Linked DNA regions of Nodosilinea sp. FACHB-141. The protein of the gene in region 1 binds, or shares a complex with, the protein of each later gene. Links are inferred from orthologs where the notes say so. Each region holds a gene or a part of one and is shown on either strand. Other genes may lie near its edges.

What was found.
Region 2: the proteins of secA (region 1) and secY are in contact, whole or in part, in a crystal structure (PDB 3DIN), measured with the Thermotoga maritima proteins. The link is inferred for Nodosilinea sp. FACHB-141 from one-to-one orthologs. Residues at the interface, in WP_004082002.1 of Thermotoga maritima: Glu261, Ala262, Arg263, Lys300, Ala301, Arg302, Thr303, Ile304, Ile305, Leu323, Tyr324, Asp325, Pro326, Val329, Ser330, Tyr333, Ile336, Lys340, Phe345, Val349, Glu363, Phe364, Tyr374, Ser375, Gly376, Gly377, Glu393, Ile395, Thr482, Ser483; in WP_004081795.1 of Thermotoga maritima: Glu108, Gly109, Glu110, Glu111, Ala236, Glu237, Arg238, Arg239, Ile240, Thr241, Ile242, Gln243, Tyr244, Ala245, Arg246, Arg247, Val248, Thr249, Gly250, Arg251, Arg252, Val253, Tyr254, Gly256, Ala257, Ser258, Thr259, Tyr260, Leu261, Pro262.

The regions. Positions count from the first base shown.
Region 1 is NZ_JACJPP010000022.1:281,045-293,263, reverse strand. What follows is about bases 3,909-7,262. They hold secA (preprotein translocase subunit SecA), read left to right. Parts: upstream 3,909-4,272; coding sequence 4,273-7,062; downstream 7,063-7,262. Other genes in these bases: H6F59_RS23775 (hypothetical protein), read right to left, coding at 7,126-7,262. Outside these bases: phosphate ABC transporter permease PstA, read left to right, coding at 1-850; phosphate ABC transporter ATP-binding protein PstB, read left to right, coding at 891-1,697; speA (biosynthetic arginine decarboxylase), read right to left, coding at 1,799-3,715; more of H6F59_RS23775, read right to left, coding at 7,263-7,656; H6F59_RS23770 (MarR family winged helix-turn-helix transcriptional regulator), read right to left, coding at 7,790-8,257; photosystem I iron-sulfur center protein PsaC, read right to left, coding at 8,374-8,619; H6F59_RS23760 (aspartate/glutamate racemase family protein), read right to left, coding at 8,934-9,635; H6F59_RS23755 (rhodanese-like domain-containing protein), read left to right, coding at 9,818-10,177; H6F59_RS23750 (NACHT domain-containing NTPase), read left to right, coding at 10,209-11,918; H6F59_RS23745 (glycosyltransferase family 2 protein), read left to right, coding at 12,200-12,219. UniProt on the Escherichia coli protein: Required for protein export, interacts with the SecYEG preprotein conducting channel.
Region 2 is NZ_JACJPP010000011.1:57,507-69,177, reverse strand. The notes cover bases 1-2,806. They hold secY (preprotein translocase subunit SecY), read right to left. Parts: upstream 2,158-2,806; coding sequence 844-2,157; downstream 1-843. Other genes in these bases: rpsE (30S ribosomal protein S5), read right to left, coding at 2,749-2,806; rplO (50S ribosomal protein L15), read right to left, coding at 2,266-2,712; H6F59_RS08905 (adenylate kinase), read right to left, coding at 290-844; infA (translation initiation factor IF-1), read right to left, coding at 8-232; H6F59_RS08915 (DUF1611 domain-containing protein), read left to right, coding at 1-2. Also shown: more of rpsE, read right to left, coding at 2,807-3,270; rplR (50S ribosomal protein L18), read right to left, coding at 3,337-3,696; rplF (50S ribosomal protein L6), read right to left, coding at 3,700-4,239; rpsH (30S ribosomal protein S8), read right to left, coding at 4,321-4,722; rplE (50S ribosomal protein L5), read right to left, coding at 4,749-5,294; rplX (50S ribosomal protein L24), read right to left, coding at 5,359-5,706; rplN (50S ribosomal protein L14), read right to left, coding at 5,706-6,071; rpsQ (30S ribosomal protein S17), read right to left, coding at 6,080-6,331; rpmC (50S ribosomal protein L29), read right to left, coding at 6,348-6,620; rplP (50S ribosomal protein L16), read right to left, coding at 6,625-7,044; rpsC (30S ribosomal protein S3), read right to left, coding at 7,100-7,834; rplV (50S ribosomal protein L22), read right to left, coding at 7,901-8,257; rpsS (30S ribosomal protein S19), read right to left, coding at 8,282-8,560; rplB (50S ribosomal protein L2), read right to left, coding at 8,609-9,472; H6F59_RS08820 (50S ribosomal protein L23), read right to left, coding at 9,526-9,828; and more genes. UniProt on the Escherichia coli protein: The central subunit of the protein translocation channel SecYEG. Consists of two halves formed by TMs 1-5 and 6-10.

The DNA.
Region 1 (12,219 bases):
CCGCCAGGGTATTGATCAGGGGTTTTCATTGCTGGCCCTCTCAGCCGTCATTTTTTCGCTGTTTGTGCTGGTGGTACTGCTCGCTGACGTACTTATTGACGGTGTACCTGTTCTCAGCTGGAAGTTTCTCACTAGCTTTCCTTCTCGCAAAGCCGAGACAGCCGGTATTGTATCGGCCTTAGTAGGCACCATTTGGGTCATGGTGCTGGTGGCCCTGGTTACCTTCCCGATTGGCGTGGGAGCGGGCATTTTTCTCGAAGAGTTTGTGCCCGACAGCTGGCTGGCTCGGGCAATCGAAATCAACATTTCCAACCTGGCTGGCGTGCCCTCGATTATCTACGGGTTGCTGGGTCTCCAGGTTTTTGTGCGCATTCTGTTTCCAATTACCCAAGGCCGCACGGTTTTAGCAGGGGCGCTGACCCTAGCCCTGCTGGTGCTACCCATCGTGATTATTGCTACTCGCGAAGCTCTGAGGGCCATTCCAGGAAGTTTGCGGCAGGCGGGCTTTGCCCTGGGTGCTACCCGCTGGCAGGTGATTCGATCGCACATTTTCCCCCTAGCGCTGCCAGGTATTTTGACCGGGGTTATTTTGGCCCTGTCTCGGGCGATCGGCGAAACCGCTCCTCTAATCACCATCGGGGCCCTCACTTATATTCCCTTCTTGCCAGAGCTGTCTCTGCGAGGGTTACAGAGCCCGTTCACCGTATTGCCCATTCAAATTTTCAACTGGGTGTCTCGACCTCAAGCCGATTTCCATGCCTTAGCGGCAGGTGCCATCATCGTACTGATGGTAATTTTGTTACTGATGAATGCCACCGCCATCTATCTGCGGAATCGCTTTCAGAAGTAGGGTTAGCGCAAGTTTTTTAGTTGCAGCGTAGAGTAACGTCATGACTTCACAATCTGTCAGCCCAGTTGCCACTGAGGCTGCCTTGCGGGCTAAGAACGTCAGTGTGTACTACGGATCAACCCTAGCGGTACGGGATATCAACCTTGATATCTTTAAGAATGAGATCACCGCTTTTATTGGTCCATCGGGCTGTGGAAAGAGCACTCTTCTGCGCTGCTTCAACCGCACCAATGACCTCATTCGCGGAGCGCGGGTTGAGGGCAAGGCGATGTTCCATGGCACCGATCTATACGCCAAAGATATTGACCCGGTTTATGTGCGTCGCCGCATTGGCATGGTGTTTCAAAAACCCAATCCATTTACCAAGTCGATCTACGAAAATATTGCCTTTGCCGCTCGCATCAACGGCTACAAGGGCGATATGGATGAGCTCGTTGAGAACTCTCTCCGGCGGGCTGCCCTATGGGACGAGGTCAAAGACAAGCTCAAGCAAAGTGGCCTTTCTCTGTCGGGCGGCCAGCAGCAGCGCCTCTGCATTGCCCGCACGATCGCCATTGAGCCCGAAGTGATTTTGATGGATGAGCCCTGCTCCGCCCTTGACCCGATCTCGACCCTCCAGATCGAAGAGCTAATGAAGGAGCTAGAGACGCGCTATACCATCGTCATCGTTACCCACAACATGCAGCAGGCGTCGCGAATTTCCGACAAAACAGCGTTCTTTAACGCCGAGGCGACCGAGTCTGGCAACAAGGTCGGCTATCTGGTGGAATACGGGGATACTGAGAAAATTTTCAATGACCCAAGCGAACAGGCGACCCAAGACTACGTATCGGGTCGATTTGGTTGATTGAGGCTGCTTGAGGTTTCCCAAGAGCCTGCTGAATTGAGATTTGGAGTCCGGGTGCGTCATTGCCTATCGTGGACGCACCCAGACTTTTTGGTTGTGGCTTAGGTCAGGTAGGTGTACTGGCTGAGGCTGCGCTCGTAGTGCTGAATCAACAGCTGCGACTCCTCCAAGGTGATCTGGCTATCTTGCAGCGCCCGCTCCGATCGCTTGCGAATATTCTCAATCATGTCTTCGGCGTCGTACTGTACGTAGCCCAGCACCTCGGTCATGGTGTCGCCCTTGACCACCTGCTCCACCTGATAGCCCTTGGGGGTCATGTGAATGTGCACCGCATTAGTGTCGCCAAACAGGTTGTGCAGGTTGCCCATAATCTCTTGGTAGGCCCCGCCTAAGAACATGCCCAGGTAATAGGGCTCGTCGGGCTTCAGCGAGTGCAGCTCCAGCACGTGCTTCACGTCGCGCAGATCGATAAACGTGGTAATTTTGCCGTCGCTATCGCAGGTGAGGTCGGCCAGAGTACCCCGACAACTCGGCTCTTCGTCGAGCCGGTGGATGGGCAAGATCGGGAACAGCTGCTCGATCGCCCAAGTATCTGGCATCGACTGAAACACCGACAGGTTGATGTAGTAGATCGAGGCCATGCTCTGGTGCAGCTCCTCGATGTCTTCGGGAATGTAATCGGCATCGCTGACCACCGACAGGGCCTTGCGGCAGCAGGCCCAAAACAGCCGCTCGGCCCGCGCCCGCGCCGACAGGCTGAGATAGCCAAAGTTGAACAGGCTAATCGCCTCTTCCTTGAACTGCACCGCGTCGTTGTAGAGCTCCTGCACAGTGTTGGGGGTGAGGTTTTGGTAGATCTCGTAAAGCTCGCGCAAAATCACGTGGTCGTCGTCGCCGGGCATCTCCACCTCTTCGTGGGAGGGGGCATCGCTGCTGCCCAGCACGTCAAAGACAAGCACGGATTGGTGAGACACCAGCGCCCGACCGCTCTCGCTGACCAAGGTGGGGACAGCTATCCCTTTGATGCGGCAGGCCTCCTGCACCTCGGCCACCACGTCGTTAGCATAGTTTTGGGTGCTGTAATTTTTGGAAGCGTAGAAGGTGGTCTTAGAGCCGTCGTAGTCAACGGCCAGGCCACCGCCCACGTCTAAATAGCGCATGCCCGCGCCCAGCTCTGCCAGTTCGACATAGATGCGGCTGGCCTCTCGCAAAGCCTCTTTGACCACGCTGATAGCTGAGATTTGGGAACCAATGTGGAAGTGCAAGAGCTGGAGGCAGTCGAGCATGTTGGCATGGCGCAAGCGATCGACCACCGCCAGAATCTCCGGGACAGTCAGACCGAACTTGGCGCGATCGCCCGCCGAAATGCCCCAGCGGCCGCTGCCCTTGGTGCTGAGCTTGGCCCGCAGCCCCAGCACTGGGCGAATGTTGAGCCGCTGGCTGGCCTCAATGGCAATCTCCAGCTCATTCATCTGCTCGATGACGATGATCGGCTGCTGACCGAGACGCTGGCCCAGCATAGCGGTCTCGATGTAGTCTTTGTCTTTGTAGCCATTGCAGATCAGCAGCGCGCCTGGAGTGTCGAGGGTGGCTAGGGCAATCAGCAGCTCGGGCTTGGACCCAGCCTCTAGGCCAAACTGGTAGGGCTTGCCATAACGCACCACATCTTCGAGCAGCTGCCGCTGCTGGTTGCATTTGACCGGGAACACGCCCCGATACACACCGCTGTATTTGTAGCGGGCGATCGCTTTGGCAAAGCAGGCGTTAATGCGCTCAATGCGGTCTTCAAGAATATCCGAAAAGCGAATCAGCAGGGGCAGGTTGAGGTTGCGCTGTTTGATGGCCTCTACCAGCTCCAACAGATCGAGTGAGCCACCGCGATCGCCCCGAGGCGACACCGTTAGATGTCCGTCAGCATTGATCGAGAAGTACGGTTCTCCCCAGCTGTGGATGCGGTAGAGTTCCTCGCTGTCCTCGATGGTCCACGGGGGGGTAACAGCCTCTGAGGATTGCAGCATGTTTTCTAAGGTGGCCCGATGCAGGCGACGAGACGGCGACGGCGACAGAGGTGACGACGGCAGGGGCGGTTGCTGGGCCATATTCATAGGGGCAAGGTGCTCCGCAAGGGTAGACGGGGGCAGCGGCTGAAGGGTCGATCGCCGCTGGGGCGCGACCCAAATTGTAACAAAGAGCTACACCTAAAGACGGGGCGTCGGAGGGAGGAGATGGAGGGTTTGCGATCGCCCAAAGCTGATTTTGCATACAGACCCGAATGCTCGCCTCGACTGTCCAGAATTACAGCTGCCGCTATAGCCCCAAGCCAACGAAACTGTGCTGCTTCCGGAGTGTTCTGTTTTCCTGTCCTCTTTGAGAGGATGTTTGCGTCAGCCATTGCTTTACAGCCGGTCCAAACGGGCGCCTCCTCAAGCCAAGTGATAGGATAGAAAAGCACTTTCGCCCCGTCTTTCGACCCTGCCGCCGTTGCTCCTGGCCCAGGTGTGGACATTTCTCCTTGCAGAGTAGTCTCCATATGCGATTGACTAAGTGCAGCACCCTTCGCTGATCTGGCTAATTCATGCTAAAGAACCTCCTCGGTGACCCCAACGCGCGCAAGCTTAAGAAGTATCGTCCCGACGTGGTCGAGATCAACCTGCTGGAGGAAGAGATTCAGCAGCTCTCCGACGAAGCCCTAACGGCCAAAACCGCAGAGTTCAAACAGCGGATCGAAAAGGGCGAATCCTTAGACGACCTGTTGCCCGAAGCTTTTGCTGTTGTGCGCGAAGCCTCAAAACGGGTGCTGGGCATGCGCCACTTTGACGTGCAGCTGATTGGCGGCATGGTGCTCCACGATGGCCAGATTGCCGAGATGAAAACTGGGGAAGGCAAAACCCTAGTGGCAACCTTGCCTTCGTACCTCAATGCCCTGTCGGGTAAGGGGGCTCACGTAGTCACAGTGAACGACTACCTAGCCCGCCGCGACGCCGAGTGGATGGGGCAAATTCATCGCTTTTTGGGCCTCACCGTAGGGCTAATTCAGCAGGGCATGTCGCCCGCCGAGCGCAAGCTCAACTACGGCTGCGACATCACCTATGGCACCAACAGCGAGTTTGGCTTTGACTACCTGCGCGACAACATGGCCACCGCCATGGAAGACGTGGTGCAGCGCCCCTTTAACTACTGCGTCATCGACGAAGTTGACTCCATTCTGGTGGATGAGGCCCGCACGCCGCTGATTATTTCGGGCCAAGTCGATCGCCCCGGCGAGAAGTACAACCGCGCCGCCGAAATTAGCCGCGAGCTCCACGCCGAAGAGCACTACGAAGTCGACGAAAAAGCCCACAACGTGCTGCTCACCGACGAAGGCTTCATCAAGGCTGAAGAGCTGCTGGGCGTGCAGGATCTGTTTGACCCCAAAGATCCTTGGGCCCACTATATCTTCAACGCCATCAAGGCCAAGGAACTGTTTGCTAAGGACGTCAAGTACATCGTCCGCAACGACGAAGTCATTATTGTGGACGAGTTTACCGGGCGAGTCATGCCCGGTCGTCGCTGGAGCGATGGCCTGCACCAGGCGATTGAAGCTAAAGAGCATGTAGAAATTCAGCCTGAAACCCAGACACTGGCCAGCATTACCTACCAGAACTTCTTTCTGCTCTATCCCAAGCTGTCGGGCATGACCGGCACCGCCAAGACCGAAGAAGCCGAGTTTGAGCGCATCTATAAGCTTGAAGTCACAATCATCCCTACCAACCGCATCGCTGCTCGCCGCGACCTCTCCGATGTGGTCTACAAAAACGAAGAGGCCAAGTGGAAGGCCGTGGCCGAAGAGTGCGCCGAGATGCACGAGGCGGGACGCCCAGTACTGGTGGGCACCACCAGCGTAGAAAAATCGGAGGTGCTGTCGGCGCTGCTCAACGAGCGCGGCGTGCCCCACAACCTGCTTAACGCCAAACCCGAGAACGTGGAGCGCGAGTCGGAGATTGTTGCCCAGGCTGGGCGCAGCGGCGCGGTCACCATTGCCACCAACATGGCCGGGCGCGGCACCGACATTATCCTCGGCGGTAACGCCGACTATATGGCCCGACTCAAGGTGCGCGAGTACCTGATGCCCCGCATCGTCAAGCCTGAGGACGAAGATGAGTTTTCGGTGACGGCGGTGCCGGGCACCAAAGGCCGCGCCCCTGCCCAGGGCTTTGCCCCCGGCAAAAAGGTCAAAACCTGGAAGGCCTCGCCCGATATCTTCCCTATTGAGCTGTCGGCGGATACTATCAATGAGCTGAAGGCAACCGTCGACTTTGCCGTCACCACCTACGGCGATCGCAGCCTGACCGAGCTACAGGCCGAAGACAAGCTAGCCGTCGCCGCCGAAAAAGCCCCCACCGATGACCCCGTCATTCAAAAGCTGCGCGATGTGTACAACCGCATTCGCCACGAGTATGAAGCCCTAACCAGCGCCGAGCACGAGCTAGTGATTCAGCGAGGCGGCCTGCACGTGATTGGCACCGAGCGCCACGAGTCGCGTCGCATTGACAACCAACTGCGAGGCCGGGCGGGCCGCCAGGGCGACCCTGGCTCCACCAAATTTTTCTTGAGCCTGCAAGACAACCTGCTGCGGATCTTTGGCGGCGATCGCGTCGCCGGTCTGATGAACGCTTTCCGGGTCGAAGAGGATATGCCAATTGAGTCGGGCATGCTGACGCGATCGCTCGAAGGCGCCCAAAAGAAAGTCGAAACCTACTACTACGACATTCGTAAGCAGGTGTTTGAGTACGACGAGGTAATGAACAACCAGCGCCGCGCCATCTACGCCGAGCGCCGCCGCGTACTCGAAGGCAACGAACTCAAAGAAATGGTGATTGGCTACGCCGAGCAAACCATGGATGACATCGTCAACGCCTACATCAACCCCGAGCTGCCCCCCGAAGAGTGGAAGCTGCCAGAAATGGTGGGCAAAGTGAAGGAGTTTGTCTACCTGCTCGCCGACCTCACCCCCGAGCAGCTTGAAGACCTCTCTGTGGGCGAAATCCGCACCTTCCTCCACGAGCAGGCCCGCATTGCCTACGACATCAAGGAGGCCCAGGTTGACCAGGTTAAGCCGGGGCTGATGCGCGAGGCCGAGCGCTTCTTTATCCTTCAGCAGATCGACAGCCTCTGGCGCGACCACCTGCAGCAGATGGATGCCCTGCGGGAAACCGTGGGCCTGCGTGGCTATGGCCAAAAAGACCCGCTGATTGAGTACAAGAGCGAGGGCTACGAGGTCTTCCTCGACATGATGACGGGCATTCGCCGCAACGTGGTCTACACCCTCTTCCAGTTCCAGCCCCAGCCCCAGCCCCAGGTGAAGGCATCGCAGCAGGTGGGGTAGGTTGGAGGCGCGATCGCCCTACACCACCCTTGCTTTGCTGATAGCAACCGCATTGGGCTAGATTTAGCCCAATGCGTTCTTTTGGGGCGGCATGCCTGGAGCGCGTCGGCCCCAAGGCTTAAGCACCGAGATGCCAACAATAATCAGCAGGCAGATGGCCTGCACCAGCGTGCCGACCAAAACACCTTTGGCCTTAAAGGCATAAGTGGGATTGGTCATAGCTTGTAACCCTTCCACAGAGGCAATTTGCTCAGCACCGTTGCCCCAGGGAAACAGCCAGAAGGTGCCGAATACCACTAGCCCAGTTGTCAAAATCCACTTGGTGATTACCCAGTAAAACTTGGTGAAGCCGTAGTTGGTACCCCAGCAAAGCGCTGTGGCAGTGAGCACTGAGCCAATGGCGGCAGGAATAACTATATAGTCATCAAGCAGATTAATGGCAGAGTTGAGTGCATAAAGCGCATCCCCTTTGTCAGAGGCGGTATTCCGTAGCGAGAGCAAAAACATACTCAGTACTGCGCCTGTCCAGAGAGCTGCAAAGGCGATGTGAGCCGAAACCAGCCAGCTTTTTTGTTTGAGACTGAGTTTTGCCATAGCTTTCTCCCAAATACTCTAAATTTGACCAAAAGCTCTTGACTGACTCAAAAAGTGTCAGCCAATTTACTTAATATACTAATAGTCAATATATTAAGTAATTTTGATAGGGTCAACAGGCCGGCGTTATTGCTTAGGTGAGGTTATGAATAATTTGCTCCAGCAACTGCGTAACGGCAGCCTGATCGGCCTCCGAGACCCCGGCTGTGGCGCGCTGAATAGTCTCTGCGCCAATAGCGGGCAGTATATCCATCAGCTTCCTGCCCTCGTCAGTGAGCCAGATGCGAATGATGCGGCGATCGCTAGGGTCGCGCTCGCGATACACCAGGTGCCGATCTTCCATGCGATCGACAACCCCAGTGAGGGTAGCCCCAAGCTGCTTGAGTTTGTCGGCAATGCCCGAGGTTGACAGGCCGTCTTCTTCCCACAGGCAGCACAATACCAGGTAGTGAAAGGGGGTGAGGCCGTAGGGTTCTAGCCGCTCTAAAAAATCGCGATACATGAGCTGGGATACCAGCTTGACCTTGTACCCCAGGTTGTAGGGAGCTAGGGCGAAGCGCCACTGGTCGAGGAAATCGGCATGGGGGGAGGAACTGAACATGTAGGCGAAGCTGCGATCGCTCTAGCTTAAACTGCAAATTCGCAAAAAACCCCTGGGGGAGTTAATCCCAGGGGCTGGAGCTTAATGACGATAACTATGGCTAAATAGCAGGGTGCCTAGTAGGCCAGACCCATGCTGCGGGTGGTTTCAGCACCCAGATAAACTCGAATGCTCAGAAAGTCGGTGGGGCAGGCGGTTTCACAACGCTTGCAGCCCACGCAGTCTTCGGTGCGGGGAGAGGAGGCAATTTGCCCGGCCTTGCAGCCATCCCAGGGCACCATTTCTAGAACGTCAGTGGGGCAGGCGCGCACGCACTGAGTGCAGCCAATACAGGTATCGTAAATTTTGACAGAATGGGACATTGAAACAAAACTCCAATGTGGGTCACGACTGGGTTTGACAGCTTTAAGGAGGCCCTCAAAGGTTGGTCAAAACGGTCTATGCAGTAAGGGTTTCCTAATCTTTGACCAGTCTATAGCGAGAGATTTCAGCTCTTATCGCCACCCCCCGCAAACCTTAACGGATCGTAATATGGGCAAGGGTTGTGGCTCACAGATGATGGGCTGTCAGGATCCCTAGTGCTGTAGCCTAAACTCTAGAGTTGTGGCTAGCGCTTGGTATAGTCATTGCCAAAATGACTAGAGTCCAAGCACAAGGGCAGTGCTTTAAACTGCGGTCAGGTTTCGACTGTTCCCAAAGCAAGCGCCACAGCCGCTTCAGCGTGGATGCGGGTAGTGGGAAAGAGGGGCACCCTCGCTGTGGCATCACCGACCAGCAGCTCTAGCTCCGTACACCCCAGTATCACGCCTTCGGCCCCGGCGTGGACCAGTTGCTCACAGAGCGCCAAAACAGCCTCACGCGAGGTAGGCGTGAACTGTCCTTGGCACAGCTCGTCGTAAATGATCTGGTGAACGGCCTCGCGCCCGGTGGCATCGGGCACCAGTACCTCTAACTGGTGGCTAGAGAGGCGATCGCGATAAAAGCCTTGCTCCATGGTGAACCGGGTGCCAAGCAGGCCAATGCGTTGCAGGCCCTGGGCTTTGACACAGGTGGCGGTCACGTCGGCAATGTGCAGCAAGGGAATGGAGATGCGGGCCTCGATCGCATCGGCCACCCGATGCATGGTGTTGGTGCAGATCAGCACCATACTGGCTCCAGCCATTTGCAGCTTTTGGGCGGCCTCCACCAAAATGTCTGAAATCTCTGCCCAGTCACCTTGGTGCTGAAGGGTGGCTAGATCGGCGAAATCGACCGAGAACATAATGATCTTGGCGGAGTGTAGCCCCCCGCATTGCGCCTGCGTAGCTCGGTTGAGAAGGCGGTAGTACTCTAGAGTTGACTCCCAGCTCATGCCGCCGATCAGGCCAATGGTTTTCATCGGAGGGGTTGGCATGGAGTTACCGAGGAGAGGTTGTGCCCAGGGTTATATCATCTTTCTGGTACCTTCTTAGGCACCTTTCCGGAGCGATCAGTTAAGGTTGCGTAAACCTGCAAAAGCCTGGCAGAGTTAAACGGATAGCCTCAGCCCGTCGTTCTACCGTTGCCCTCTAGAGTTGGCCTATGACCGTTTCTCCCAACCCTGCCCCCTACGCATCCCTCAGCGTTGAGGCCCTGGCCCAGCGTCTAGCCGAGGCCGACGATGCAGTGCAGCTAATCGACGTCCGCGAACCCAGCGAACTTGAACTGGCCAGCCTGCCCGGTTTTGCTAACCTGCCCCTGAGCGAGTTTGCCGAGTGGTCAGAGACTATTCACAGCCGCTTTGAGCGCGATCGCGACACCATCGTGCTCTGCCACCACGGCATTCGCTCGGCCCAGATGTGCGGCTGGCTGGCCCAGCAGGGCTTTACCCAGCTCAAGAATGTAACCGGCGGCATCGACGCCTATTCCCTGCTGGTCGATCGCACCGTGCCCCGCTACTAGCCTGCTATTTGGGTTCTTTCCTCTTGCCCCCATGGTGACGACTTTTCTGCGATCGCTGCTCCCTGGACCGCCGACGGTGGCCAGCCTCAAGACCCTGGCCCAGGCAGCCGATCGCCAGATCGCAGCCCGGCGGGCAGGGTTGCCGCTGGTCACGCCGCGCCGCGATATTTCTATGAACTATCGGGTGTGGGGGCTGAAGTTTGGCAGCCAAGACAACGAGGTGCTGACCTCGGTAGGGGCGATCGCCGACCGGTTTCAGCGCGACGGCATCGACGGTCGCCTGCTGATTTTGGGCGAGGAGGGGGTCGGCAAAACCCACACCCTGCTGGCGGTAGGCGAACTACTGGCGAAGCGCAGCGGGCCGGTGCCGGTGCTGGTGGATGTCTCAGCCTGGACTGGAGAAACCATGCGCGATTGGCTGATGGTTAGCCTATGGCGCGATTACCGGGTAGCAAAATCCGACGCCAGCTACTGGATTGACAATGCCCAGCTCACGCTGCTAATCGATGGGTTTGACCACCTGCCCACCGCCCAAAAGCGCAAATGCGCCGCTGCGGTTGAAACCCTGCTGCGCAGCAACCCTAACCAAACCGCCCTGCTCTGCTGCCGTCGCCAGGTGCTGGAGTCGTCAGGGCTCACTTTTGACCAGTTCAACGGCGGCATCAACATCATTCCTCTAGCGGCCCAGCAGGTCAAAGACTACGTGGTGGCCCAGAACCGGCCCGAGCTGTGGCCGGTGATCAAGGGCAGCAAGCTGCTTCAGCAGTTGGCCAGGCTGCCCCTGGTGCTAAACCTGCTGGTGGCGATGCCCAATCTGGCGGTGCCTCCCCTGCGCAGTCGGGCCGACCTAATCAAGCGGTATCTGGATGAGGAATTGGCTAAGGCAAAGGGCAATTCAGCTCAGCACCGAGCCACTTTGGGATGGCTGGCCGAGCAGCTCAGCCAGCGCCCTCGTACCTTTTATTTGGATGACCTAGATCGGAGCTGGCTGCCCGAGCCACGCCAGTTGCTCTACCGGCTGCTAGTGGGGCTAGCGATCGCCCTGATCATGGGACTGGTGGGCGGCAACCTACTGCTGGGAGTGGCCCTGGGGCTGATGGCCTCGCAGATCGATCTGGAGAGTTTTCCCTATGTGCGGCTGGGGGTGGCGATCGCTCCCATGGGTCGCATAATTTCCCTAGCGCTCACCTGCGGCGGGCTAGCCCTGGTGCTGGGTCTCGGGTTGGGCAGCGTGGCCGCCCTAGTGCTCAGCCCCTTTGGCCTTGGGGTAGTCGGGTTTGGCGGAGCCGGGGCCGTAGGTGCCGTGCTGGGCTGGAGCTTAGGTTTGGTCGGGCTGCTCCAGGGCGGGGTGCCTGGGGCGGCTCAAATTCGACAAACTCCCAATCAAGATGTGACACTGGCCTTGCGGAATACGGTGGTGCTGGTGGCAGTACTGGGCGCGATTTTGGGGCTACTGCTGGTACTACCTGCGGCCGTGAGCGCCCAGCCGCCGCTGATGCTGTTGCCCCTCAGCCGCATAAGGCTGATCGTGGGGTGTTTAGTGATTCTCGCCCTGTGGTTGTCCTTTAGCTTGCAGCACGGCCTGGTGCGGCTACTGTTGGGCGGTAAGCAAGGCCTGCCCCAAGCGGCACGCCCCTGGCTTGAGACCATGGTGACGGCCGGGCTGCTGCGGCGCGTCGGCGGTGGCTACAGCTTTGGCCACGAAGAATTGCGTCAGGCGATGGTCGAAGACCAGCTCTAGAGGCCAACGCACCAGAAAAACTTGGGCGCGGTCGCTCCTTCTGTTGGGTAGGCGTCATCTGAATAACGCGCTAACGCGTACAGTAGGCAGGGTTGTGGCCCGGCTACTACGAGCTTTGTCTTCGATAGCGGTAGGTTAGGCCCGGTTTCTGGATGTCTGCTACTGCGTGCTTGCTCTACTCAGGCCACTCTCAGATAGGTCGGCCAAAATTTACTGGATAGTGCTCGGTTAGCTGGCCTGAGGCTGCACCCGCCGCTTCTGCTCTTTACCGTCTTTCAGCCATGCCGTCTCTATCGAGATC
Region 2 (11,671 bases), on another replicon or contig:
AGTCAGGCTACTTCTTGCGAAGACGATAGGTAATGCGCCCCTTAGTGAGGTCGTAGGGGGTTAGCTCTACCTTGACGCGATCGCCTGGCAAAATCTTGATGTAATTACGACGAATTTTCCCAGAAATGTGGGCTAATACGTTAAATCCATTATCCAAATCAACCCGAAACATCGCGTTCGGCAACGATTCAGTAATGGTGCCCTCCATTTCAATTAGGTCTTGCTTAGACAAGCTGAACTCTCCCTCATTACACAATCAACAGGCTGAACTCTAGCATAACCCCAGTAACTACTCGATCACTAGGCGCTTTAGGTCAGCATGAACTACGTCCATGGTTTGATTACCATCCACCGACACCAGCTGCTGACGGCTGCGATAGAAATCAATTAGCGGCTCTGTTTGCTCACGGTATACCTGAAGCCGGTTTAGAATTACCGACTCCTCATCATCGTCACGCCCCCGCTGCAGCAAACGAGCAACAATCACATCGTCCTCAACATCCAGGTTCACCACAAAGTCAACGGGCTGCTCAATCTGCTCCAGCAGCTTCTGCAAAAACTCAGCCTGGGGTACATTGCGAGGAAAACCGTCCAGCAGCCAGCCTGCTTGGGTATCGTCCTGCCCTAACCGCTCTTGAATTAAGTCCAGTATCAGCTCGTCAGGCACCAGTTCCCCAGCGCTCATATACTGCTCTGCTTTTTGGCCCAGTTCACTACCCACCGCCACCGCCGACCGTAGAATATCCCCGGTAGAAATATGAGGAACTTCGCAGTCCTTAGCCAGCAGCAAAGCTTGAGTGCCCTTGCCCGCTCCCGGCGGACCCAGAAAAATAAGTCGAGTCACTACTGCTTCACCATCCCTTCGTAGCGTTGGGAGATTACGTAGGTCTGAATCTGCTTAGCAGTGTCAATAGCAACACCAACCAGAATCAATAGAGAAGTGGCTCCAAAACCCCGGAAGGTTTGCACCCGAGTCAAACTCTCTACCGCACTAGGCACAACCGCTACCATACCCAGAAAAACAGCCCCTAGAAAGGTCAGGCGATTTAGAATACGGCTGATGTACTCAGTGGTTGCTTTGCCGGGGCGAATACCAGGGATGCTAGCTCCCATCTTCTTCAGGTTTCGCGACACATCGTCGGGGTTCATTACCAGAGACGAATAGAAATAGCTAAAGAAGAGAATGAGAACCAGGTACAGCGAAACGTAGAACAGCGATGTTGGATTCAGATAATTGTTGACGAACTGACTGAAACCAGGATTAGTGATGTACTGAGTCAGCGAAATCGGCAGCACCAGCACCGCAGAGGCGAAAATAATCGGCATTACTCCACCCTGGTTAAGCCGCAGGGGTAAGTAATTGCTCTGCTCCAAGTAGAGCTTGCGACCCACTTGGCGACGAGCAGAAATGATGGGAATGCGGCGAGTCCCCTCCTGCACAAAGACAATGCCCACAATCATTGCCAGAAAGGCCAGCATCAAAATAATAATGCCGCCCACCAGACCGCGATCGCCGCTCTGCGCCAGCTCAATAGTTTGACCTAAAGACCGAGGAAGAGTAGAAACAATGTTTAGAAAAATCAGCAACGAAGCACCGTTGCCGATACCACGCTCGGTGATTAACTCACCTACCCACATCACAAACATTGATCCGGCTGTCAGAGCAATTACCGTCTGAGCTACAAACGCAGGACCAGGAACTTCCGCAAATTGATAGAGCAAGAAGGAGGCCAGCAAGGTACTCTGCAAAATCGCCCAGCCCAGGGCTACGTAGCGAGTAATTTGGGAGATCTTGCGACGACCAGCTTCTCCTTCATTCTTTTGCAGGTCTTCCAGCTGAGGCAGAGCCGCCGTCAACAGCTGCATAATGATCGAAGCATTGATGAAGGGCAGGATTCCTAGAGCAAAGATACCCAGAGCGGACAGACCGCCCCCCACAAATATATCTAAGAAACCTACAAAGCCAGCCAAGCTGCCCGACTGGATAGAAGCACCAAAAGCTTGGCGATCAATACCTGGTACCGGAATAAAAATCCCTAGCCTAACTAATACCAGAAGCCCTAGGGTCACCAGCAAACGGCTTCGCAGGCCAGCGGCCTGGGCCATTTGCATAAATGTCTCCTGCGCGCTTGGATTTTTACCCCGACTTACGACCATGCATGTACCTCAGGCCTACATTTAGCAATACATTGACGGCAATAAGTAACCGCAGAATCTACGGTTACTTTCCCTGACTTTAGTCTAAAGGATGAGCGAGCCATCTCACTATGCAACAACTTCCCATGTACCGCCAGCCTGCTCAATTTTCTCTTTGGCAGACTGAGTAAAAGCTGCCGCTCTAACGTTTAGAGCTACACCAATTTCACCATGACCCAGCACCTTCAAAGGACCGTCATTGGTGGTCAATATACCTGCTTCGAGCAGAGACTCAAGCGATACCTCAGTCCCTGCTGCCAGATCAGATAGCCCTTTGACGTTGATAATGGTGTACTCCTTCTGATTGACCAGAGGGAAGTGCTTGAGCTTAGGAATGCGTCGGTAGAGAGGCATTTGGCCACCCTCAAAGCCAGGTCGGGTACCGCTACCCGAACGAGACTTTTGACCTCGCATACCAAAGCCACAGCTTGCGCCCTGGCCAGCAGAAATACCGCGACCGACGCGGCGACGGCGGCGCTTAGAGCCGACTTGTGGTTGTGCGTCGTTGATTCTCATGGCTGAGGAAAATAAAAACAGCGATACCGAAATGAATTAAATGTACAGGCTCTCAACCGGGATATCCCGTTCTTCAGCTACGTCAGCAAAGGTGCGCAGAGAAGCTAAAGCGTCTGCCGCAGCTCGAGCATTATTGAGAGGGTTGTTAGAGCCTAGCTGCTTAGCCAAGACGTTTCGTACCCCAGCTAGTTCAAGCACCGTGCGTACGGCACCACCAGCAATTACCCCAGTACCAGGGGCAGCAGGGCGCATAAACACCTTGGCACCACCGCCAATCCCATTGGAGGGATGAGGAATAGAGTAGGAACGAGTCAAAGGCACATCTACTAAATGCTTTTTGCCATCGGCTACACCTTTCTTGACAGCGCCAATAACATCGCCTGCCTTACCAACGCCAACGCCGACCTGGCCTTTCTCATTGCCGACAACCACAATGGCGCGGAAGCTAAGTTTTTTACCCCCCTTCACCACCTTGGTCACACGACGAATTTGAACAACGCGCTCCTGCCAGTCGGTCTTCTTTTCTTTAGTACGCGCTTCTTTGCGACGGTTTGCCATGCCTTTCCCCAGCCTTGTTTACATCAAGCAAAATCAGGTGCTTTATATCCAACAATCACTCTTGGCCTACAGGCTCAAGCCTGCTTCACGGGCCGCTTCAGCCAAAGCCGCTACTCGTCCGTGATACAACTTACCGCCTCGGTCAAAAACTACTTGAGTAATCCCAGCCTTTAGCGCGCGCTCAGCCACTAGCTTACCGACTACAGCAGCCGAGTCCTGAGTAGCCCCCGACTCATCCTTCAAAACGTCAGGCTCAACAGTCGAGGCAGCCACTAAAGTATGGTGAGCAGTATCGTCGATAATCTGAGCGTAAATATGCTGGTTTGAGCGGAACACGGCTAACCGAGGCCGCTCAGAGGTGCCAAACACACGGCGGCGAATGCGGACGTGGCGGCGACGGGTTAATTCTTTACGACTTGCTTTCATGGCTTATTTCTTCCCTGACTTACCGGCCTTACGTCTGACCTGCTCACCGGCGTAGCGTACACCTTTACCCTTATAGGGTTCAGGAGGTCGACTCGCCCGGATGCTTGCGGCAATGTTGCCTACTAATTCTTTGTCAATGCCGCTAATGATGACATTGGTGTTGTTCTCAACAACAAACTCAATGCCAGCGGGGGGTTCAAATATAACAGGGTGGCTATACCCGAGGCTGAGGTTCAAGTTGCGGCCCTGCACCTGTGCCCGATAACCAATACCCTGAATCTCTAGGCGCTTTTGGTAGCCGTTCGAAACCCCCTCAACCATATTAGCCACTAGGGTGCGGCAGAGACCGTGACGCTCGCGGGCTAGACGAGAATCATCTTTGCGGTTGACCAGAACAGTTTCCCCATCCTGAACCACCATTACTCCGCTGGGCAGGGTACGAGACAGCTCGCCCTTAGGCCCTTTAACCTGAATGTCCTGACCGTCAATTACGATTGACACTTTAGCCGGGACTGGGATTGGCCGTTTGCCAATACGTGACATGATGCAAAACTCCTAAATCCTTAGCACTCGATAACGCCCTTGATGACTAGCCGTTAGCTAACAACATTGCTGTTCAGCTACTTACCAGACATAGCAAAGCACTTCGCCACCAATACCCTGACGACGGGCATCGCGGTCAGTCATGATGCCGCTAGAGGTAGAAACGATTGCAATGCCAATACCTCCCAGCACCCGAGGTAGCTCTTTTCGATTGGAATACACGCGCAAACCGGGCTTGCTAACGCGAGTAAGGTTGCGAATGATGGGCTGACGAGTCTTGCCCTTGTACTTAAGGGCGACTACCAGTTGAGGACGCTCTTCAACAGTAGTTTCAGAGTAATCCGTGATGAACCCTTCTTCCTTAAGCACCTTTGCAATACTCCGGGTCATCCGGGTAGAAGGAATACCTACAGTTTGGTGCCGCGCCAGATTCGCATTTCTGATGCGAGTCAACATATCCGCAATTGTGTCGTTAGCAGCCATAGTTCTAGTACGCGTATAAACCTGTGTTAGTTGTCACGGAACGGCATACCCAATTCCTTGAGTAGCGCTCGGCCTTCTTCATCGGTGCTGGCGGTGGTCACAATGGTGATATCCATACCGCGAATTTGATCGATGCTGTCGTAGTCAATTTCAGGAAAAATCAACTGCTCTCGCAGACCCAAGGTATAGTTGCCGCGTCCGTCGAAGCTCTTAGGGCTAATGCCGCGAAAGTCACGAATGCGGGGCAGGGTCAGGTTGATGAGGCGATTTAGAAAGGCGTACATGCGGTCAGAACGTAGGGTGACCATAACCCCCACGGGCATGCCTTGACGAATTTTGAACCCTGCGATCGCCTTTTTGGCGCGGGTTACCACCGGACGCTGACCGGTGATTAAAGCCAGTTCGCTCAGAGAGGACTCCAGCGCTTTGGCATTCTGAGACGCTTCACCTAGACCCCGGTTGACGGTCACCTTAACAACCTTAGGAACTTGGTGAATGTTGTCGTACTTAAACTGTTCCATCAGCTTAGGTACAACGGTGTCTTTGTATATGGTCTTTAACTGGTCGGTCATGGGTCGTTTCTATCGCTTTCCTGGGCTTGGTCAGGACTAGAGGATGAACGTAAGACTAAAAGCCTTAATCAATGATTTCACCGGTCTTTTTCAGCATCCGCACCTTACGACCGTCATCAGTAAAGGTGTAGGCAACTCGGCTGGCCACTTTCTCCTTTTCGGAGTAGAGCATGACGTTGGAGCTGTGAATAGGAGCCTCTTGGGTCACAATCTGGCCCGATTCCCCTTCCTGCTGAGGCTTAACGTGTTTGGTGCGGATATTTACGCCTTGAACAACCACCTGGCTGGTTTTAGTAATAACGGTAAGCACTTCACCTACCTTGCCGCGATCGCGTCCAGCAATTACCTGAACGGTATCTCCTTTGCGCACATGCACCTTATGGCGCACGGGCTGCTTTGATGTTGTTGCCATTACAGAACCTCCGGTGCCAGCGACACAATCTTGGTGAAGTTTTTGTCGCGCAGCTCACGGGCTACTGGCCCAAACACGCGAGTGCCTTTAGGATTGCCGTCCTGGTTAATAATCACGGCCGCGTTGTCGTCAAAACGAATGCTCATACCGCTACTGCGGCGCAAGCCCTTCTTAGTGCGAACCACTACAGCCCGGACTACATCCGATTTTTTCACGGCCATGTTTGGCAGTGCATCTTTGACGACAGCAATGATTACATCACCCACTCCGGCATAGCGGCGATTACCACCCAGTACGCGAATGCACATGAGCTTCCGGGCACCGCTGTTATCGGCCACATTTAAGTACGATTCCTGCTGAATCACAATTCCCCCTATGCGTCTGCCGCACGATTAACAATGTCAGCTACCGTCCAACGCTTGGTCCGGCTCAGGGGACGGGTTTCAAGAATTCGCACCTGATCGCCTTCCTGGCACGTATTCTCTTCGTCATGGGCCTTATAGCGCTTTGTCCGCACCACAATCTTGCCGTACTTAGGATGGGAGGTGCGACTTTCCACAGCAACCACGACGGTTTTGTCCATCTTGTTGCTGACGACCATTCCCACTCGTTCTTTAACCGCCATCTAATTCACCTATTCCCTACGCTGTTACCGATTCTGTTGTGGCTGCTGCCACGGCGGTGGCTTGGGCCTCTGCCTCTGCCTCTAGGGCAATTAGCTGGCGTTCCCGCTGAACCGTCATAAGCTGAGACAGACGATGACGGAGGTGCTTAAACTGATGCACCTGCTTGTCGAGTTGGCGAGTAGCTTTTTGAAATCGCAGTTGAAATAGCTCACGCTTGGTTTCGGCGATCGCATTTAGCAGCTCTTCATCGCTCAGGCTGCGCGCCTCTTGAATCTTGGTTAATGCCATTGGCCTACGCCTCCTTGCTTTCGCGGGCGATGAACTTAGTCTTGAACGGTAGCTTGAACGCGGCTAGTCGCATCGCTTCCCGAGCAGTGGCTTCAGGTACCCCAGCAATCTCAAAAACGATTCGGCCGGGTTTCACCACAGCTACCCAAAACTCAGGATTACCCTTACCAGAACCCATCCGGGTTTCTGCGGCACGCATGGTCACAGGCTTGTCAGGAAAGACGCGAATCCAGATTTTGCCGCCTCGCCGTACATAGCGAGTCATAGCTCGACGAGCTGCCTCAATCTGACGAGCAGTTAGCCAGCAGGGCTCGGTTGCCTGAAGGGCAAAATCACCAAAGTTGATATCGCTGCCTCGCTGAGCCATTCCGCGCATACGCCCGCGGTGCTGCTTGCGAAATTTAGTTCGTTTTGGACTTAGCATGGATCGGCACTCTTGAAGTCACAGGTAAAATCAATCAAAGAAACGCGAGGACAGCCTAATCTTCATTAGAGCGGTCATCAAACTGCTGACGACGACGGGGCTGACGGCGACGAGGCTGAGCATTGGGGGAAGCAGCTGGAGCTTCCTCTTGACCGGGAATAATCTCGCCCTTAAAGATCCAAACCTTGACACCCAAAATGCCGTAGGTAGTTTGAGCAGTGGTGTAGGCGTAGTCAACATCAGCCCGTAGGGTGTGAAGAGGTACCCGACCTTCCCGAGTCCACTCAGTACGAGCGATTTCTGCACCGTTCAAACGACCACTCACCTGAATTTTGATACCTTCCACCCCAGCGCGCTGGGCACGCTGAATAGCTTGGCGTACCACCCGACGGAAAGAAACCCGGCGCTCTAGCTGCTGAATAATGTATTCAGCCACAAGAGCAGCGTCCGCATCTACACGGTTCACTTCCACCACATTGACGCGAATTTGGCGGTTCGAGTCCTTGAGTAACTTCTGCACACCCACTCGCAGAGACTCAATACCTGCTCCGCCCCGACCTACAACGACCCCAGGACGAGCAGTCCGCAACTCAAGATCAATTTGGTCAGCCTTGCGCTCAATGCGAATATCGGCAATACCAGCATTGTTCAAAGTCTTCTGAACATACTCGCGAATGCGATAGTCTTCCTGAAGCAAATCAGGATAACGAGTGCCCTCTGCAAACCAGCGAGAGCGGTGCTCTTGAACTATGCCAAGGCGAAACCCGGTTGGATGAATCTTGTGTCCCACGAACTAACCCTCTGGAAATTGGTTTTTGAACAACTGGTGTTTGGACAATGGAATCAATACAACAAGCTATTCAGCAGCCGGAGCTACAGCAATAGTGATGTGGCAGGTCGGCTTGCGAATTTGATAAGCCCGACCCTGGGCTCGCGGGCGAAACCGCTTTAGAGCTGGACCTGCATCAGCAAATGCTTCGCTCACTACCAAACCCGTTGGGTCAAGACCATTGTTGTGCTCAGCATTAGCTACAGCAGAACGCAACACTTTAATGATGGGTTCGCACGCTTTGTAGGGCATAAACTCCAGGATGATCAACGCATCCCGATAGCTCTTGCCGCGAATCTGGTCGAGCACCCGACGCACCTTACGGGGCGACATGCGTACATAGCGAGCTACCGCCTTAACCTGCTCTGAGGTATCCACAGCCATTTTTCCAGTTCCTCTACCTAATACCTAACGACGAGCTTTTTTATCGGTCTTGGCGTGGCCGCGAAAGGTTCGCGTGGGGGCAAATTCACCCAGCTTATGGCCCACCATCTGTTCAGTCACATAAACCGGCACATGCTGGCGACCGTTGTGCACCGCGATCGTATGACCAATCATCTGGGGCAGAATTGTAGACGCCCGCGACCAGGTCTTGATCACTTGCTTATCACCCCTAGTGTTTAGGGCTTCGATCTTAGAAAGCAGGTGGTCGGCCACGAACGGCCCTTTTTTTAATGAGCGAGACATGATGCTTCAGCCCTAACAACAATCAAGAAACAGCCAACAAATTGCCAATTAGGCGTTACGACCGCCACGACCCCGCTTAGATACGCGACGACGACGACGTACCACGTACTTGTCGCTATCCTTATTCTTCTTGCGAGTTTTGTAGCCCAGGGCTGGTTTACCCCAAGGGGTTACAGGACCAGAACGGCCAATAGGCGCCCGACCCTCACCACCACCGTGGGGGTGATCAACCGGGTTCATCACACTACCGCGCACCTCAGGGCGGCGACCCAGCCACCGCTTACGGCCCGCCTTACCAAGGCTGACGTTGCGGATATCGGCATTGCCGACCTGACCAATAGTGGCATAGCACTCACGACGCACTAGGCGAACCTCAGTTGAAGGCAGCTTAAGCGTGACGTAGTCACCTTCCTTAGCTACAACTTGGGCACCAGTACCAGCAGAGCGCACCATTTGTCCGCCTTTCCCAGCCTGCATCTCGACGTTGTGCACCGTTGTGCCCAGGGGGATTTTGTAGAGGGGCAGAGCGTTGCCCACTTCTAAAGGTGCATCAGGACCAGCCACCACGGTTGCTCCTACCGCTAGGCCAGCGGGACAGAGAATGTAGCGCTTTTCGCCATCTTCGTAATGAAGCAGGGAAATACGTGCGTTACGGTTAGGGTCGTACTCAATAGAAGCGACCTTGGCGAGCACACCTAGCTTATTGCGATGGAAATCGATGACGCGGTACAAGCGCTTATGACCGCCACCCCGATGGCGACAGGTAATTACCCCTCGGTTGTTACGCCCCTTGGGACGATGGGTGGAGTGAGTTAGAGACTTTTCAGGCTCGCTGCGGGTAATCTCGGCAAACTCAGAAACGGTTCGCTCACGAGTACCAGGGGTATAAGGTCGATAGGAACGGATGCCCATGGGAGTACTTGCTGGCTACACGGCTAAAGGTTAAGACGGTGAAAACTTGATCCCTAGAGATCAGGGAAAAGAGGAATGGTGTTCCCAGGGGCCAGAGTGACCACAGAACGCTTGTAATGAGGACGATGGCCTACAAAGCGCCCCATCCGACGTTTCTTCTTGGGAGGGTTGTAGGTATTGACCGACACGACCCTGACTTCAAATAATTCCTCGATCGCTGCCTTGATCTGCAGCTTGTTAGCACGAGGATCGACTTCAAAGACGTACTGGTTGTTCTCCAGCAGCAGGGTAGCCTTTTCGGTAATCAGGGGCCGACGGATGAGATCAGCCAAAGACGGAGTATTGTCGGCGTTAATCACTGTAAACCTCCTGAATAGCCTCTAGGGCAGGGGATGTAATGACAAGGTGGTCAGCATTCAGCAGATCGTGAATGTTGAGATTGGCAGCGGTAATCAGCTTGACATTCTCAAGGTTGCGAGCCGAGAGGTAGACCAGTTCTTGTCGTTCGGCAATGATCAAGAGAATCTTGGCATTGGGATCAATACCCCAGCGAGCGATGGCATCGAGCAGCTCACGGGTTTTGGGGCGAGAAAATTTATTCTCAAACCCTTCCACCACCACTAAATCATCAATCCGGCTCTGGAGGACGGTGCGTAAAGCTAACCGCCGCTCTTTGCGGTTCATCTTGACACTGTAGTCGCGAGGCTTAGGGCCAAAGATGACACCACCGCCGCGCCAGAGAGGAGAACGGTTAGAACCAGCTCGGGCCCGACCGGTACCCTTTTGACGCCAGGGCTTGCGGCCACCACCTCTGACTTCAGCACGGGTCTTAGTAGAAACCGTGCCTTGACGGGCGTTGTTCATCTGACGCACTAGAGCGCGGTGAACAATGTGAGAGGCAGACTCTTCTTTGGCAACCTGAAGATCTAAGGATGCCGTACCCGCCTCTTGGCCCTCCCAGTTTTTTACGACGCACTCAACCATTGTCTGAACCTATCTCTTAAAAAGCTTTGGATGCCCGAAAGTCAAAGACTTAAACCGCTTGCTGCAACCCTGGAAGAATTAGGCATTTACCCATTGGGCTGGAGCAATACTCAACAACCCACCGGGCTTACCAGGAATGGCACCTTTGATCAGCAGGATGTTGCGATCGCCATCTACCCGCACCACCTCCAGTTTGCGAATGGTCACGCGGGCGTTGCCCATTTGACCAGCCATCCGCTTACCGGGATAAACACGACCAGGAGTCGTACCTGCGCCAGTAGAACCAGGCAAGCGGTGGTTCTTGGAACCGTGAGCCATCGGACCACGGCGGAAATTGTGGCGCTTTTGATAGCCCGCGAAACCGCGACCCATGCTCTTGCCGGTGACATCCACCAACTGGCCCTGGCTAAAAGTTTCGGCAGTTACGGTCTGCCCCAACTCAAAACCATCGGCGGCATCAACTCGATATTCTTTCAAGTGACGCAAAGGAGCGCTGCTAGAGCGAGCCAGATGGCCCAACTCAGGCTTGTTGAGCTTCTTTTCGGTCACTTCATCAAAACCTAGTTGGATAGCTGCATAGCCATCGGTATCTAAGGTCTTTATCTGAGTAACAACGCAAGGACCGGCCTGCACCACCGTGACGGGGATAGCATTGCCTGCCTCATCGAATACTTGGGTCATGCCCAGCTTTTTGCCGAGAATACCGACTGCCACAGTCCTGTCTCCCTACTAACACACTACGAAATGCGCAGGACTCCCTAAATGGAAGAGCTTTGCGCATCAACGACATCAACTTTTGAACACCCCAAACCGAAAAGTTCATCGGGGGTAAGCGCTGCCGGCCTAAACCGGTCACGATTCAAAAGAAAGTTGACTTACTCTGACACAGCTGACCTTTGAGCCAGAACCGCAAACACCTTGGTGTTAGGGCATCAGAACAGTCAAATGCCAGGACTTGGGTAACCCGCTGGACTACTCAGTATCCTTTTTTGTCGGCGATTTACCATAGTACACTCCTTGTCAGCACATGTCTATAACCATTTTCAGAAAAGTTCTAAAGTTTGGCTGCTGACTTAACCTGCGCACAGACAGATCAACCAGATAAACGCTTCTGGCTAGCTAGGTTTACTCTCTGCATGAACGCAGTACAATAACACCTGATAGCCAATGGCCGAGGATAATTATGGCGCTGCTGACAACGGGTAAGCCCTTTAT